2 linked regions of the Catenulispora sp. GP43 genome follow. The protein of the gene in region 2 interacts with the protein of the main gene of each other region in a pairwise test. Links are inferred from orthologs where the notes say so. Each region holds a gene or a part of one and is shown on either strand. Other genes may lie near its edges.

Region 1 (5,264 bases), on a different replicon or contig from region 2:
ATCCGGCCCAGGACCAGGCCGAGGTTCACGCGCAGCCGGGCCCGGTCCAGACCGGTCAGGACGCTGTCCGCGAGGGCCGCCTCGGCCAGCGCGCTGTCGGTGTTGCCGCGGTCGGCGAGGATCACCACCAGCGACATCCGGGCTTCGGCGGCCCGGTAGGAAAGGCCGGTGCGCTCCGCGAGCGCCACGCTTCGGCGCAGGGCCCTGGCGGCGCGAGCCAGGTCGCCGTTCTCCTTCCAGGACAAGCCGATCGCGCGCAGGGCTATGACCGCTGCCTCGTCGTCGTCCCCCTCGCCCAGCACAGCCTCGGCCGCCGCCCGGCCCGCGGAGGGCTGGGCCAGTACCTGATCGAGAGCGCTCATGGCACGCGGGAGCCGGTCCGTGGCAGTAGATGGCATGCGGACACTGTCTCAAAGATGCGGTGATTTCTTCCACCGCACATGACTCATTGCCGCCGTGCGGTGACGCGCGGCGGCAATGACGAGTCGGCGGCGGCCGCGGGGGAAGCGCGGTCGCCGACCGGGTCTAGACGGTCACCCAGCTGGTGACCACGGCGCCCCCGCCGGGGACAGTCAGCGCCACGCGCGCAGGTCCCGCCGGCAGCGAGTCGGCGCTGAACAGGCCCTGACCGTCCACCGCGACGGTGGTCGTCCCGGCTGGGTGCTCGATCCGCAGCGTGTCCGAACAGGCCGGGATCAGCTGGCCGACGAGCTTTCGGCGCTCCCCGATCTCGGTCACCTCCACGACCACCGAGACGCTGGGCGCCTCGAAGGTCAGCAGCCTGGTGTCGGTGCCGCGGGTCGATCCGGCCCCGACCAGCAGCGAGTCCTCGGCGAGTTCGGCCAGCTCGGCGTCGATGGTCCGCCAGGTGAAGGCCGCGTAGCCGGCCCGCACCACGTCCTGCGGCACCGGGTCGATCTCGTCGAACATCTCACCGAGGGCGGACAGGAGTCCGATGTCCTCCGCTGAGGCCCCGTTCGTCAACTTCGGCATCGTTCCCCCTGGATCAGGTCCTTCATATGGTGTGCCCGTGTACTGATGGTTCGGACGGCGGTGCGGTGGTGCTTGTCATGGCCGGGTGGTCTCCGGCACTGTGCTCAGTGCCTTCAAGGCCCGTTTGAGGTGCTGCAGGCATCGCGAGCGGGTCGGCCCGATCGACCCCACCCGCATGCCCAGCGCCTCGGCGACGGCCGCGTAGCTCTCCAGCGGCGTCACCGCGACGACCCGCAGCAGGTTCCGGCAGCGCTCGGAGAGCGTGGCGAAGGCCTGCCACAGATCGCTGCTGTCCTGCTGGGCGACCAGAGCTGCCTCCGGATCGCCGTCGTCCTCGGAGTCCCCGAAGAAGGAGACGTTCGCCTCGGCCTCCTCCGAATCGGGGACCTCGCGCTGCGTCCTGCGGATCAGGCGCAGCGCCTCCCTGCGTGTCGTCGTGGCCAGCCACCCCGCGAGCTGGTCCGGATTCTGGATCCGGTCCAGGTTCTCCACCAGCCGCAGCCAGGTGCTCTGGGTGACGTCGGCGGCGTCGGCCAGCGAGAGCCGGAACCCCCGGGCCACCGACCACACCAGCCTGCTGTAGTCGTCGACGATCTGCTGCCAGGCCGAGGCGTCGCCGGCGGCGGCGGCCTTGACCAGCAACGCGGGGGAGCGGTCCATATGAGCCTTCTTACTGATGTGGGGTACGTGTCCAGCGTGGATCCGTCAAACGAAGACCGCCGGCACGACCACCCCGAGGTCGGGGATGCGGACGCCCGCGGGGTCGAGCAGTTCCATGGCGGCGTAGCGCACCGGCAGAGCCTTGGCGGACATCAAAGCGGCGATCCTACCGGCCACCACAGGGGCGGCGAAGCTGGTGCCGCTCCACTTCGCGTAGCCGTGGAACTCCTTGCCGTCCTCCTGGCCGTGCGTCAGGAACGTGCTCTTGATCCTCACTCCCGGCGCGGCCGCGTCCACCCACCAGCCGTAGTTCGAGAACGACGCCCGCTCGGGCTCGCCGTCGGCGCCGTCGGCCAGAGCCGCGACGGCGACGACGTCCTTGAGGGCGGCGGGCCAGTAGGGGCGGTCGGAGTCGAAGTTGCCGGCCGCGGCCACCACCAGCGTGCGGCGGGCCACCTGGGCGATCGCCTTGGTGACCACTGGGGAGGGCCGGTCGTCGAAGGTGTAGCAGCCCAGCGACAGGTTCAGGATGTCCAGGTTGCCGCCCCCGGCCCGTACCCGCTGCTCGATCCGGTCCAGGCCGTTGAGCAGCTCCACCTCGTCGGTGACGCCGGCCGGGCTCAGGACCCGCTCGAACCGCAGGTAGGCGCCCGGCGCCTCCTGCATGATCAGCCCGGCGATGAACGTGCCGTGCCCGGACTCGGACTCCAGGTCCGCGTCGACGGCCGGGTTCAGGGCCTCGTGCTGGTCCTCGGTACAGGCCAGGTACCAGGGCTTGTCCTCGAACCAGGGGTGCTGGTCGATGCCGGTGTCCAGGATCCCGATCGTGACCTGCTGGGCGCCGCCGTCGCCGGCGACCGGCTGGGTCATCTCCGCCTGCGGGGTCGGGTGGCCATAGGGACCGCCGGTCCAGGTCGGAGCCCCGCTGAGCACGTGGTTCGGCGTCACACTCCAGCGCCGGTGCGCCTTGGCCCCGCCCCGCAGCGTGTGCGTCAGGTCGGCGGCGTCCGTCCCGGCCACCAGCCGCAGCCGGGTCACCCCCGGCGCCGCCGAGTCCTCCCGGGAGTCGACCCACCGACGCGCCTTGTCGTGCACCGCGTCCGCGTGCGTGTCGAGCACCAGCAGCTCGTCACGCTTGATCAGCGTCTCGGTGGCGCCGTCGACGTGGACGACGTCCGGGTGTGTCTCCAGAATCCGGGCCAGCCAGGCCGCGTGGTCCGTCATGGTTCCCTCCCTGTGAACAACCTAGTCAGCACTTATGCTGCCCTGCCAATAGCCGCAGGCGGAACTGGACCCCCGTCCCAGTCCCGCCTCCGGTCCCCCCAAGCGGCCGCGTTCCCCCACAGACCGTTGCCGCTGGTCCTGCCGTTCCCCCGTGCTTTCCCCCCAGTTCCCCCGGTTCCCCGTGGTCCCCGTGTTGTTCCCCCCAAGTGTTGCAACCCCGCCCCCCAGCGGAGCCCCCCTCTTACCTCGGTGGCGGTGGTGTGCCGCACCCACCCCCCGGCGTCACGGCACACCACCCTTTCCACCCGGCCTGGCCGGCGGCGCGTCCCCCCTAGAGACACACACCGACTGGACCACGCCCGCGGGCCCCCCGACCCGCTCACTTACAAGAGCACCCCAAACGCCCCCTGATACATGGCGCCCAAAGTTTTTTCTGGGAAGTTTTTCGGCCCCTCCCGTCTCCCACCACCGCCCGTTATGGAGACGCTACGCGTCGCAGTATCGATAACTTGCTCAGCGCTGTCACAGCGGCCGGATAGGTTCCTCTCATGCGTGAACTCATCCCCGCCTCCTGGGCGCCGGTGCTGGCTGCCGAGACCGAGCAGCCGTACTTCGCCGACCTGGAGGCTTTCCTTAAGACCGAGCGTGCCGAGCACCAGGTGTTCCCGCCTGAGGACGAGGTGTTCGCGGCGTTGGAGGCGACGCCGTACCAGGACGTCAAGGTGGTGCTGATCGGGCAGGACCCGTACCACGACGACGGCCAGGCCCACGGCATGTGCTTCTCGGTGCGCCCGGGCGTGCGCATCCCGCCGTCGCTGCGGAACATGTACAAGGAGCTGGAGACGGACCTGGGCGTCGCGCCGGTCAAGCACGGCTACCTGAAGGCCTGGGCCGACCAGGGCGTGCTGTTGCTCAACACGGTGCTCACGGTGCGCGCGCACGAGCCGGCCTCGCACAAGGACCGCGGCTGGGAGAAGTTCACCGACGCCGTCATCAAGGACGTCTCGGCGCGCGAGAAGCCGGTGGTGTTCGTGCTCTGGGGTGCGCACGCCAAGAAGAAGGCCAAGCTGATCGACGCCTCGCGGCACGCGATCGTCCAGGGCGCGCACCCCTCGCCGCTGTCGGCGAAGCTGTTCTTCGGCTCCAAGCCGTTCTCGGCGGTGAACGAGGCCCTGGTCGGCTTCGGGCAGGAGCCGATCGACTGGCAGCTGCCTGAGACCGTCTGAGAGTTCACACACGAGTCGGCCCGGCGGATCAGATCCGCCGGGCCGACTCTTTATATGGGAGCTCTTATATAGCGAGTCCTATATAGGGCCCGCTATATAGCGGCTCCCGCAGTCTCCGCAGTCTGGGCAGACTCCGCAGTCCGCTCGCCGTCCTCGTGCCCGGCGGCGAACGCCTCCCACAGTCCCGCGTACGTCCCGCCGGCGTCGACCAGCTCCGCGTGCGTGCCGTCCTCCACGATCCGCCCGCCGTCCATCACCAGGATCCGGTCGGCGCGCGCCGCCGTGGTCAGCCGGTGCGCGACCACCAGGGTGGTGCGGGTGCGCCCGACCGCGCCGTGGTCGGTGGAGCGGGCCAGCTCGGCGCGGGTGACCGCGGCCTCGGTGGCCAGGTCCAGGGCGGAGGTCGCCTCGTCCAGGATCAGCACGTCGGGGTCGGCCAGCTCGGCGCGGGCCAGCGCGAGCAGCTGCCGCTGCCCGGCCGACAGGTTCCGGCCGCGCTCGGCCACCCGGGAGTGGAACCCCTCGGGCAGCCCCGCGATCATCTCCTCGGCGCCGACCGCGCGGGCCGCCGCCTCGATCTCCCGCGGCGCGGCGTCCGGCCGGGCGTAGGCGATGGCCTCGGCGACGGTCCCGTCGAACAGGTACGCCTCCTGCGGGACCACGCCGAGCCGGTGTCGCCAGTCGGTCAGCTCGAACTCCCGCAGGTCGCGGCCGCCGGCCAGGATCTCCCCGCCGGTCGGGTCGTAGTAGCGGGCGACCATCTTCACGAAGGTGGACTTGCCCGCGCCGGTCTGCCCGACCAGCGCCACTGTCTGCCCGGCCGGGATGCGCACGCTCACGCCCTCCAGCGCCGGCCTGGTGTCCGGGCCGTAGGCGAAGGTGACGTCGTCGAACACGATCTCCTCCAGCGCCGTCGGGACCGGCACCGGCCGCGCCGGCTCCGGCGTGGACGGCACGGTGCGCAGCAGGTCGCCGATCCGGCGCAGCCCGACCGCGGCCTGCTGGTAGCCGTCGAACACCTGCGAGAGCTGCTGCACCGGCGAGAACACCATGTCGATGTAGAGCAGGTAGGCGATCAGCGCGCCGGCGGTCAGCTCGCCGGAGTGCACCCGGGAGGCGCCGGCGGCCAGCACCAGCAGCCCGGCGATGTCGGCGAGGAAC
Region 2 (7,699 bases):
CTGCGGCATCCGGCGGTGCTGGCCCAGGAGCTGGCCACGCTCGACCGGCTCTCGGACGGCCGGCTGGACATCGGGATCGGCGCCGGCTGGAACAAGCCGGAGTACGACGCGATCGGCATCCCCTTCGAGCCGGTCGGGGTGCGGATCAAGAAGCTGGCCGAGGCGATCGCGATCATCAAGGGCAGCTTCGGCGACGGCGCGTTCTCCTTCGACGGCGAGTACTACACGATCACCGACCTCGACGACATCCCGACGCCGGTGCAGCAGCCGCATCCGCCGTTCTTCCTCGGCGGGGGCGGCAAGCGGCTCCTGACGTTGGCCGCGCGCCAGGCCCAGGTCATCGGCCTGGCCCCGCGCATCCTCGCCGGCGACGTCCCGCGGCTGGACGCGCCCAGCATCACCGCGGCGGCCACCGAGGAGAAGATCGGCTGGATCCGCGAGGCCGCGGGGGAGCGCTTCGCCGAGATCGAGTTGAACACCTATCCCACCGGCGGCCCCACGGTCATCACCTCCGAGCCGCGCGCCGAGGCGCAGCGCCGCGCCGACCGGATCCGGGAGAAGACCGGGGTGGAGCTGACGGTCGAGGAGATCCTGGAGTCGCCGCACACGTACATCGGCAGCGCCAAGGAGCTGACGGCCAAGTTCCTGGAGCTGCGCGAGCGCTTCGGGATCAGCTCGTTCCTGATCGACGATCTGGACGCGCTGGCCCCGGTGGTCGAGGCTCTCGCCGGGCAGTAGGCGCACCAAGCCGGGCAAAGCGATGGGGAGGTTCCCGGCCGGGAACCTCCCCATCGCTTTCGCTCACTGCGGAACTACATCAGCGCTACACCAGCACGCTGTCGTCCGCCGCGCGCGCCGCGTCCAGCGTCCCGCCGCCGGGCTCGTCGGCCGAGGCCAGCTTCGACGGCCACCACATGCGCTTGCCGATGTCCAGGGTCAGCGCGGTGACCAGCACCGAGCGCACGATCATGGTGTCCAGCAGCACGCCGAGCGAGACCGCGAAGCCGATCTCGGCGAAGGTCACGATCGGCAGGCTGGCCAGCACCCCGAAGGTGGCGGCCAGCACCAGCCCGGCCCAGGTGATCACGCCGCCGGTCGCGGACAGACCGACCAGTGCGCCGCGCCTGGTGCCGCGCCGGACCGACTCCTCCCTGATGCGGGTCATCAGGAAGATGTTGTAGTCGATGCCCAGCGCGACCAGGAACACGAACGTGTACAGCGGCATGCTGGTGTCCACGCCGTTCCAGCCGAACGCCTTGAACGCCAGGGCGCTGATGCCCAGCGAGGCGCCGAGGGACAGGATGACGGTGAGGATCAGCAGCAGCGGCGCGATGAAGGCCCGCAGCAGCAGCCCCAGGATGATGAACACCGCGATCAGCGTGATCGGGATGATCCACTCGTTGTCGTGGCGCGTGGCGTTGTCGATGTCCACGAGCATCGCCGAACCGGCGCCGACCTTCGCGTCCGCGCCCGGGATCGCGTGCACGGCGGCGCGGACCAGGCTCACGGTGTGCTTCGCGGCCGCGGAGTCCGCCGGGTCCTTCGGCATCGCCTCGAGGTAGAAGCGCCCCGCCACGATCTGGTGCGGCACCGTGCTCGGGGTGCCGACCGACGACGGGTCGATGCCCGGCACCGTCTTCAGCGCGGCGGTCACCGCGTCGAGCTTGTCGGCGTTGCCGACGATGTCGAGCGACTGGCCCGAGGACGGCGGGAAGTACTCCGCCTGGACCTGAGCGCCGATCACCGAGTCCGGCTTGTTCACGAAGGAGTCGGCCGAGGACATCTGGTGCGCGTGCAGCTGGGTCACCCCGGCCGCGCCGATGAGCAGCAGCAGGGCCGTCACCGTCCACACCGCGCGCGGGCGCACGGCGATGCGCTTGCCGATCCGCGCCCACACCCCGTGCTGGGTCGGCTCCTCCGAGCCCACCGTCGGCTTGACCGGCCAGAAGATCCAGCGGCCGCAGATGACGACCAGGGCCGGCATCAGGGTCATCATCGCCAACAGGTCGACCAGGACGCCGATGGCCAGCACCGGGCCCATGCCCTTGGTCGAGTTCATCTGGGCGACCAGCAGGATCAGCATGCTGACGGCCACGGTCGTGGAGCTGGCCACCAGCGCCGGCCCGGCGCGGTGCAGGGCGTGCGCCATCGCCTCGTGCCGGTCCTCATAGCGTCTGAGCTCTTCGCGGTAGCGGGCGATGAGCAGCAGCGCGTAGTCGGTGCCGGCGCCGATCAGCAGCACGACCAGGATGAACGCGGCCTGGCCGTTGACCGTCAGGCCGGCGTGCTTGGCCAGCAGGTAGATGATGCCCTCGCCGACGAACAGGGCGCCGCCGGCCGACAGGATCGGGATGAACCACAGAATCGGGCTGCGGTAGGCGACCAGCAGGATCAGGATCACCACGAGGACCGTGATGCCGGTCAGCGAGCCGTTGATGTTCTTGAAGGAGTTGGCCTCGTCGGCGGCCTCGCCCATCGGGCCGGTCACGTAGGCCTTCTCGCCGGCGCTCGCCGGCCCCATCGCCGCCTTGATCTGCTTGATCGTGTCCGGGAGCTTGTTCCAGCCGTCGTTGCCCATGTCCATCGGGACGATGACCTGGACGGCCTTGCCGACGTTCGGCCCGTCCTTGACGTCCTGCGTCAGGATCGCGTTGTGCACGACCATGTTGATGGCCGTCGGCGCGGCGTCGTTCCGCAGCGCCGCCACCGTCTTGTCGATCTGGGCGTGGTCGGCGTCGGTGAGACCGCTGTCCCGCTCGAACAGCAGGATGGCCGGTACCCAGCTCGGGTGGAACGCCCCCTCCAGCTTCAGTTCCTGTGTCGATTCGGCGCTCTTGGGCAGCCAGGCCGAACTGTCGTTCTTCTCGACGCCGCTCAGCTTCGAGGCCAAACCCCAGACGACCACGGCGACGATCAGGAGTACCCAGACCCCGAACACCGCCCATTTGGACCTTCTGCCGGACACGACCCGGGCGAAGACGCCCGGTTCCGAATCCGCGTTGGTCAACGCGTTACCACTCACGAAAGAGCCCCCTCAGGCTATCGCGACCTCCGTCCGCGGACGGCTTCCCACCCCTATGTGCGGGTCCGCCTCGCGGACTCGTTACCCGCCTATTGTGACACGCGATACAACGCGAAATGGTCACCGGGAGGTGAACCTTTCCCTGTGCGGTCCGAGCAGCGAACTTCCTGGTAGGCATAGGAAAACTGGTGGACGGGCACTGATTCCCGGCCAAAGCTGGCGGGATGACAGCGGACGAGCACACCTTCACCGACGCCGACTCGGCGCTCCTGTACGACCTGGAGAACCCCTGGGACACCGACGAGTCGAGCTGGGAGGGCTACATCCTGCGCTGTACGACGCTCCTGGACGCGGTGCTCGACGTCGGCTGCGGGACCGGCAGCCTGCTGCATCTGGCCCGCGAGCACGGCGCGAAGGGCCGGCTGGTCGGCGTCGACCCGGACCCGGCGATGCTGGAGCGGGCCCGGCGGCGCGACGACATCGAGTGGTCGCAGGCCACCGCCGCGGAGATGGCCTACGAGGCCGAGTTCGACCTTGCCACCATGAACAGCAACGCCTTCCAGTGCTTCGTCACCGACGACGAGCTGCGCGCCTCGCTCGCGGCGATCCGCCGGGCCCTGAAGGACGACCGGGTCTTCCTGTTCGGCACCCGGCACCTGCAGGCCCGGGCCTGGGAGGCGTGGAACCCGGAGAACGGCGGCGTCGTCACCCTGCCCGACGGTCGGCAGTTCCGGTCCTGGTACCAGGTGGAGAAGGTGGACGGCCCGCTGGTGACCTTCACCGAAACCATGGCGCTGCTGGACGGCACGCCGGTCCGCACGGCCGGCACCACGCTGCGCTTCCACACCCCCGAGACGCTGAACCCGTTCCTGGTCGAGGCCGGTTTCCGCATCGAGTCCCAGTACGGCGACGAGAAGACCGGCCCGCTGACCCCGGACAGCCGCGCCATCATCACGGTCGCGCGCGCCCAATAAGATGCTCATAGCAGTCCTGCAAACGACCGTCGAACAGCGAAGGACCACGCATATGACCGACACCGGCGCCCCCGTCGAGCGGACGCTCGTCCTGCTCAAGCCCGACGCCGTGGCGCGCGGCATGATGGGTCGGGTCCTGACCCGGTTCGAGGACGCGCTGCTGAAGGTGGTCGGCTCCAAGATGGTCTGGATGGACGCCGAGCTGACCCGCAGCCACTACTTCGACCTGGAGGAGCGCTTCGGCGCCGGCGTGTACAACGCCACCGCGACGTTCATGCAGTCCGGCCCGGTGCTGGCCCTGGTGCTGGAGGGCATCGACGCGGTCAAGACGGTCCGCAAGATCGTCGGCTCCACCTACCCGAACGAGGCCGCACCGGGCACCATCCGCGGCGACTTCGCGCACCAGAACAAGGCCTACGCCACCGCCAACGGCATCGCGGTGGCCAACCTGGTGCACGCCTCGGGCAACCTCGACGAGGCGAAGCAGGAAGTCGCGCTGTGGTTCACAGACGAAGAACTCTTCGAGTACTCCACGGTCGCCGAGAAGTTCGTGCTCTAGTCGCTAGGATCGCTCTCGCGAGATAAGCGGGCTTTTCACCTGGCGGGAGTACCACGCGTGGCAGCGACAGCAGCGTCCATCCACCTGCGCATCGCCGAGGAGCTCGGCGTCGCCGACCGGCAAGTCCGGGCGGCCGTCGAGCTCCTGGACGGCGGCGCGACCGTGCCCTTCGTCGCGCGGTACCGCAAGGAGGTGACCGAGGGCCTGGACGACGCGCAGCTGCGCACGCTGGAGGAGCGGCTGCGCTACCTGCGCGAGATGGAGGAGCGCCGGGAGGCGATCCTGGAGTCCATCCGCAGCCAGGGCAAGCTCGACGAGGCCCTGGAGGCGCAGATCCTGGCCGCGGACTCCAAGTCCCGGCTGGAGGACATCTACCTCCCCTACAAGCCCAAGCGGCGCACCAAGGCGATGATCGCCCGCGAGGCCGGGCTGGAGCCGCTGGCCGACGCGCTGCTCGCGGACGCCTCCCTGGACCCGGCGGCGACCGCCGCGGCCTACGTGGACGCCGACAAGGGCGTCGCGGACGCCCCCGCGGCCCTGGATGGCGCGCGCTCGATCCTGGTCGAGCGGTTCGGCGAGGATGCCGACCTGATCGGCGCGCTGCGCGAGCGCATGTGGGAGAGCGGTCGGCTGACCTCTAAGGTCCGGGAGGGCAAGGAGGAGGCCGGGGCGAAGTTCTCCGACTACTTCGACTTCGCCGAGCCCTTCACCGCGCTGCCCTCGCACCGCATCCTGGCGCTGCTGCGCGGCGAGAAGGAGGAGGTCCTGGACCTCACCTTCGACCCGGAGCCCGAGGACGCCGAGCCCGGCGCCCCGGTGACGCAGAGCGGCTACGAGGTCCGCATCGCCAAGACCTTCGGCATTCCGTCGCCCACCGCCAGCGGAGCTGGTGTGAAGTGGCTGAACGACACCGTGCGCTGGGCCTGGCGCACCCGGATCCTGGTCCGGCTGGCCGTGGACGTCCGGATGCAGCTGTGGACGCTGGCCGAGGACGAGGCGGTCCGGGTCTTCGCCGCCAACCTGCGCGACCTGCTGCTGGCCGCCCCGGCCGGCACCCGCGCCACCATGGGCCTGGACCCGGGTTACCGCACCGGGGTGAAGGTCGCGGTCGTGGACGCCACCGGCAAGGTGGTGGCCACCGACGTGATCTACCCGCACGTGCCGGCGAACAAGTGGAACGAGGCGCTGGCCAAGCTGGCCTCGCTGGTGAAGGTGCACAAGGTCGAGCTGATCGCGTTCGGCAACGGCACCGCCTCCCGGGAGACCGACAAGCTGGCCCAGGAACTGGTCGCCAACATGCCGGAGCTGAAGCTGACCAAGATCATGGTCTCCGAGGCCGGCGCCTCGGTGTACTCGGCCTCGGCCTTCGCCTCGCAGGAACTGCCGACCATGGACGTCTCGCTGCGCGGCGCGGTCTCGATCGCCCGCCGCCTGCAGGACCCGCTGGCCGAGCTGGTGAAGATCGACCCGAAGTCGATCGGCGTCGGGCAGTACCAGCACGACCTGGCCGAGGGCAAGCTCTCGCGCTCGCTGGACGCGGTGGTCGAGGACTGCGTGAACGCCGTCGGGGTGGACGTGAACACCGCCTCGGCGCCGCTGCTGACCCGGGTCTCGGGCATCGGCTCCTCGCTGGCCGACAACATCGTCGCCTACCGTGACGCCAACGGCCCGTTCGCGACCCGCAGCGCGATAAAGGATGTGCCGCGCCTGGGCGCCAAGGCCTTCGAGCAGTGCGCGGGCTTCCTGCGCATCCCCGGCGGCGACGACCCGCTGGACGCCTCCTCGGTGCACCCCGAGGCCTACCCGGTGGTCCGCCGGATCCTGGCTTCGACCGGCACCGGCATCAAGGAGCTGATCGGCGACACGAAGACGCTGCGCGCGCTGCGGCCGGCGGAGTTCGCCGACGACACGTTCGGCGTCCCGACCGTCACCGACATCCTGGCCGAACTGGAGAAGCCCGGCCGCGACCCCCGCCCGGCCTTCAAGACCGCGACCTTCAAGGAGGGCGTGGAGAAGATCGGCGACCTGCAGCCCGGCATGATCCTGGAGGGCGTGGTCACCAACGTCGCGGCCTTCGGCGCCTTCGTCGACGTCGGCGTCCACCAGGACGGCCTGGTGCACATCTCGGCGCTGTCCAAGACGTTCGTGAAGGACCCCCGCGACGTGGTGAAGCCCGGCGACGTGGTGCGGGTGAAGGTGCTGGACGTGGACGGGGTGCGCAAGCGCATCGCGCTGACGCTGCGCCTGGACGACGAGGCGGGCGCCGGCTCCGGTTCCGGCGGCCCGGGCCGGCAGCGGCAGTCCGGCGAGAACAGCGGCGGCGGTCGCGGGCGCGACGGCCGCGGCGGTGGCAGCGGCGACCGGCGGGGCGGCCAGGGCGGCCAGGGCGGCGGCAACGGCGGAGGCGACCGCCGGGGCGGCGGCAACGGTGGTGGTGGCGGCGGTGGCGGCGGCGGCCGTGGCGGCGACCGGCGTGGCGGGAACAGCGAGCCGCAGGGTGCGCTGGCCGACGCGCTGCGGCGCGCCGGGCTGGCGTAGGGCTCAACAGCGCCGGAAAAGCACAAGCGCCCGTCGCGGACTCCGGTCCGCGGCGGGCGCTTCGTCGATGGTCAGTTGTACAAGCTGCCCCAGAACCGGAACAGGTGGTACCCGAAGTACTCCCCGTTCTGCGGGGTGCGGCCTTCGAGAATGTCCTGTGCCCACCGCGCGATGAAGTTCCGGTCCGGACCCAGCGCGTAGAGCAGGGCGAACACCAGCAGGATCCCGTAAGGCGCGATCTGCGCCCCGATGCGGCGCCAGTCGTTGCTCAGGAACGGCTCGATGATCCCGTAGCCGTCCAGGCCCGGGATCGGCAGCAGGTTCAGGATCGCGCTGGCGACCTGGATGTAGGCCAGGAAGGTCAGCGCCGACCAGAGTGCCGCGCCGTGCGCGGGCGTGCCCGGGTACCAGATGAAGCCCGGCCCCCAGGTGTCCAGCACCACGATCAGCACGATCGAGAAGACCACGTTCACCGCCGGCCCGGAGGCCGACACCAGCGAGTCCTTCCACTTGCCGCGCAGCCGGTGCGACTCGATCGACACCGCGCCGCCGGGCAGCGGCAGGCCGCCGATGAGCAGGAAGAACAGCGGCAGGATGAAGGTCAGC

Evidence for each region. Proteins that work in one complex are often made in the same cells at the same time.
Region 1: the proteins of ABH926_RS11955 (region 2) and ABH926_RS38340 interact in binary tests that used the Escherichia coli proteins (3 or more experiments, as listed by UniProt). The link is inferred for Catenulispora sp. GP43 from one-to-one orthologs.

What each region holds. Positions count from the first base shown.
Region 1 is NZ_JBGCCT010000025.1:147,371-152,634, reverse strand. Bases 2,367-5,264 are described here. They hold ABH926_RS38340 (uracil-DNA glycosylase), read left to right. Parts: upstream 2,367-3,425; coding sequence 3,426-4,103; downstream 4,104-5,264. Other genes in these bases: ABH926_RS38335 (ABC transporter ATP-binding protein), read right to left, coding at 4,196-5,264; ABH926_RS38345 (S8 family serine peptidase), read right to left, coding at 2,367-2,877. In the rest of the region: ABH926_RS38360 (CHAT domain-containing protein), read right to left, coding at 1-362; ABH926_RS38355 (hypothetical protein), read right to left, coding at 526-993; ABH926_RS38350 (RNA polymerase sigma factor), read right to left, coding at 1,069-1,653; more of ABH926_RS38345, read right to left, coding at 1,699-2,366. UniProt on the Escherichia coli protein: Excises uracil residues from the DNA which can arise as a result of misincorporation of dUMP residues by DNA polymerase or due to deamination of cytosine.
Region 2 is NZ_JBGCCT010000004.1:404,034-411,732, reverse strand. The notes cover bases 2,835-5,801. They hold ABH926_RS11955 (nucleoside-diphosphate kinase), read left to right. Parts: upstream 2,835-4,048; coding sequence 4,049-4,555; downstream 4,556-5,801. Other genes in these bases: ABH926_RS11950 (Tex family protein), read left to right, coding at 4,613-5,801; ABH926_RS11960 (class I SAM-dependent methyltransferase), read left to right, coding at 3,247-3,996; ABH926_RS11965 (MMPL family transporter), read right to left, coding at 2,835-3,022. Outside these bases: ABH926_RS11970 (TIGR03621 family F420-dependent LLM class oxidoreductase), read left to right, coding at 1-738; more of ABH926_RS11965, read right to left, coding at 824-2,834; more of ABH926_RS11950, read left to right, coding at 5,802-7,093; ABH926_RS11945 (site-2 protease family protein), read right to left, coding at 7,165-7,699. UniProt on the Escherichia coli protein: Major role in the synthesis of nucleoside triphosphates other than ATP. The ATP gamma phosphate is transferred to the NDP beta phosphate via a ping-pong mechanism, using a phosphorylated active-site intermediate.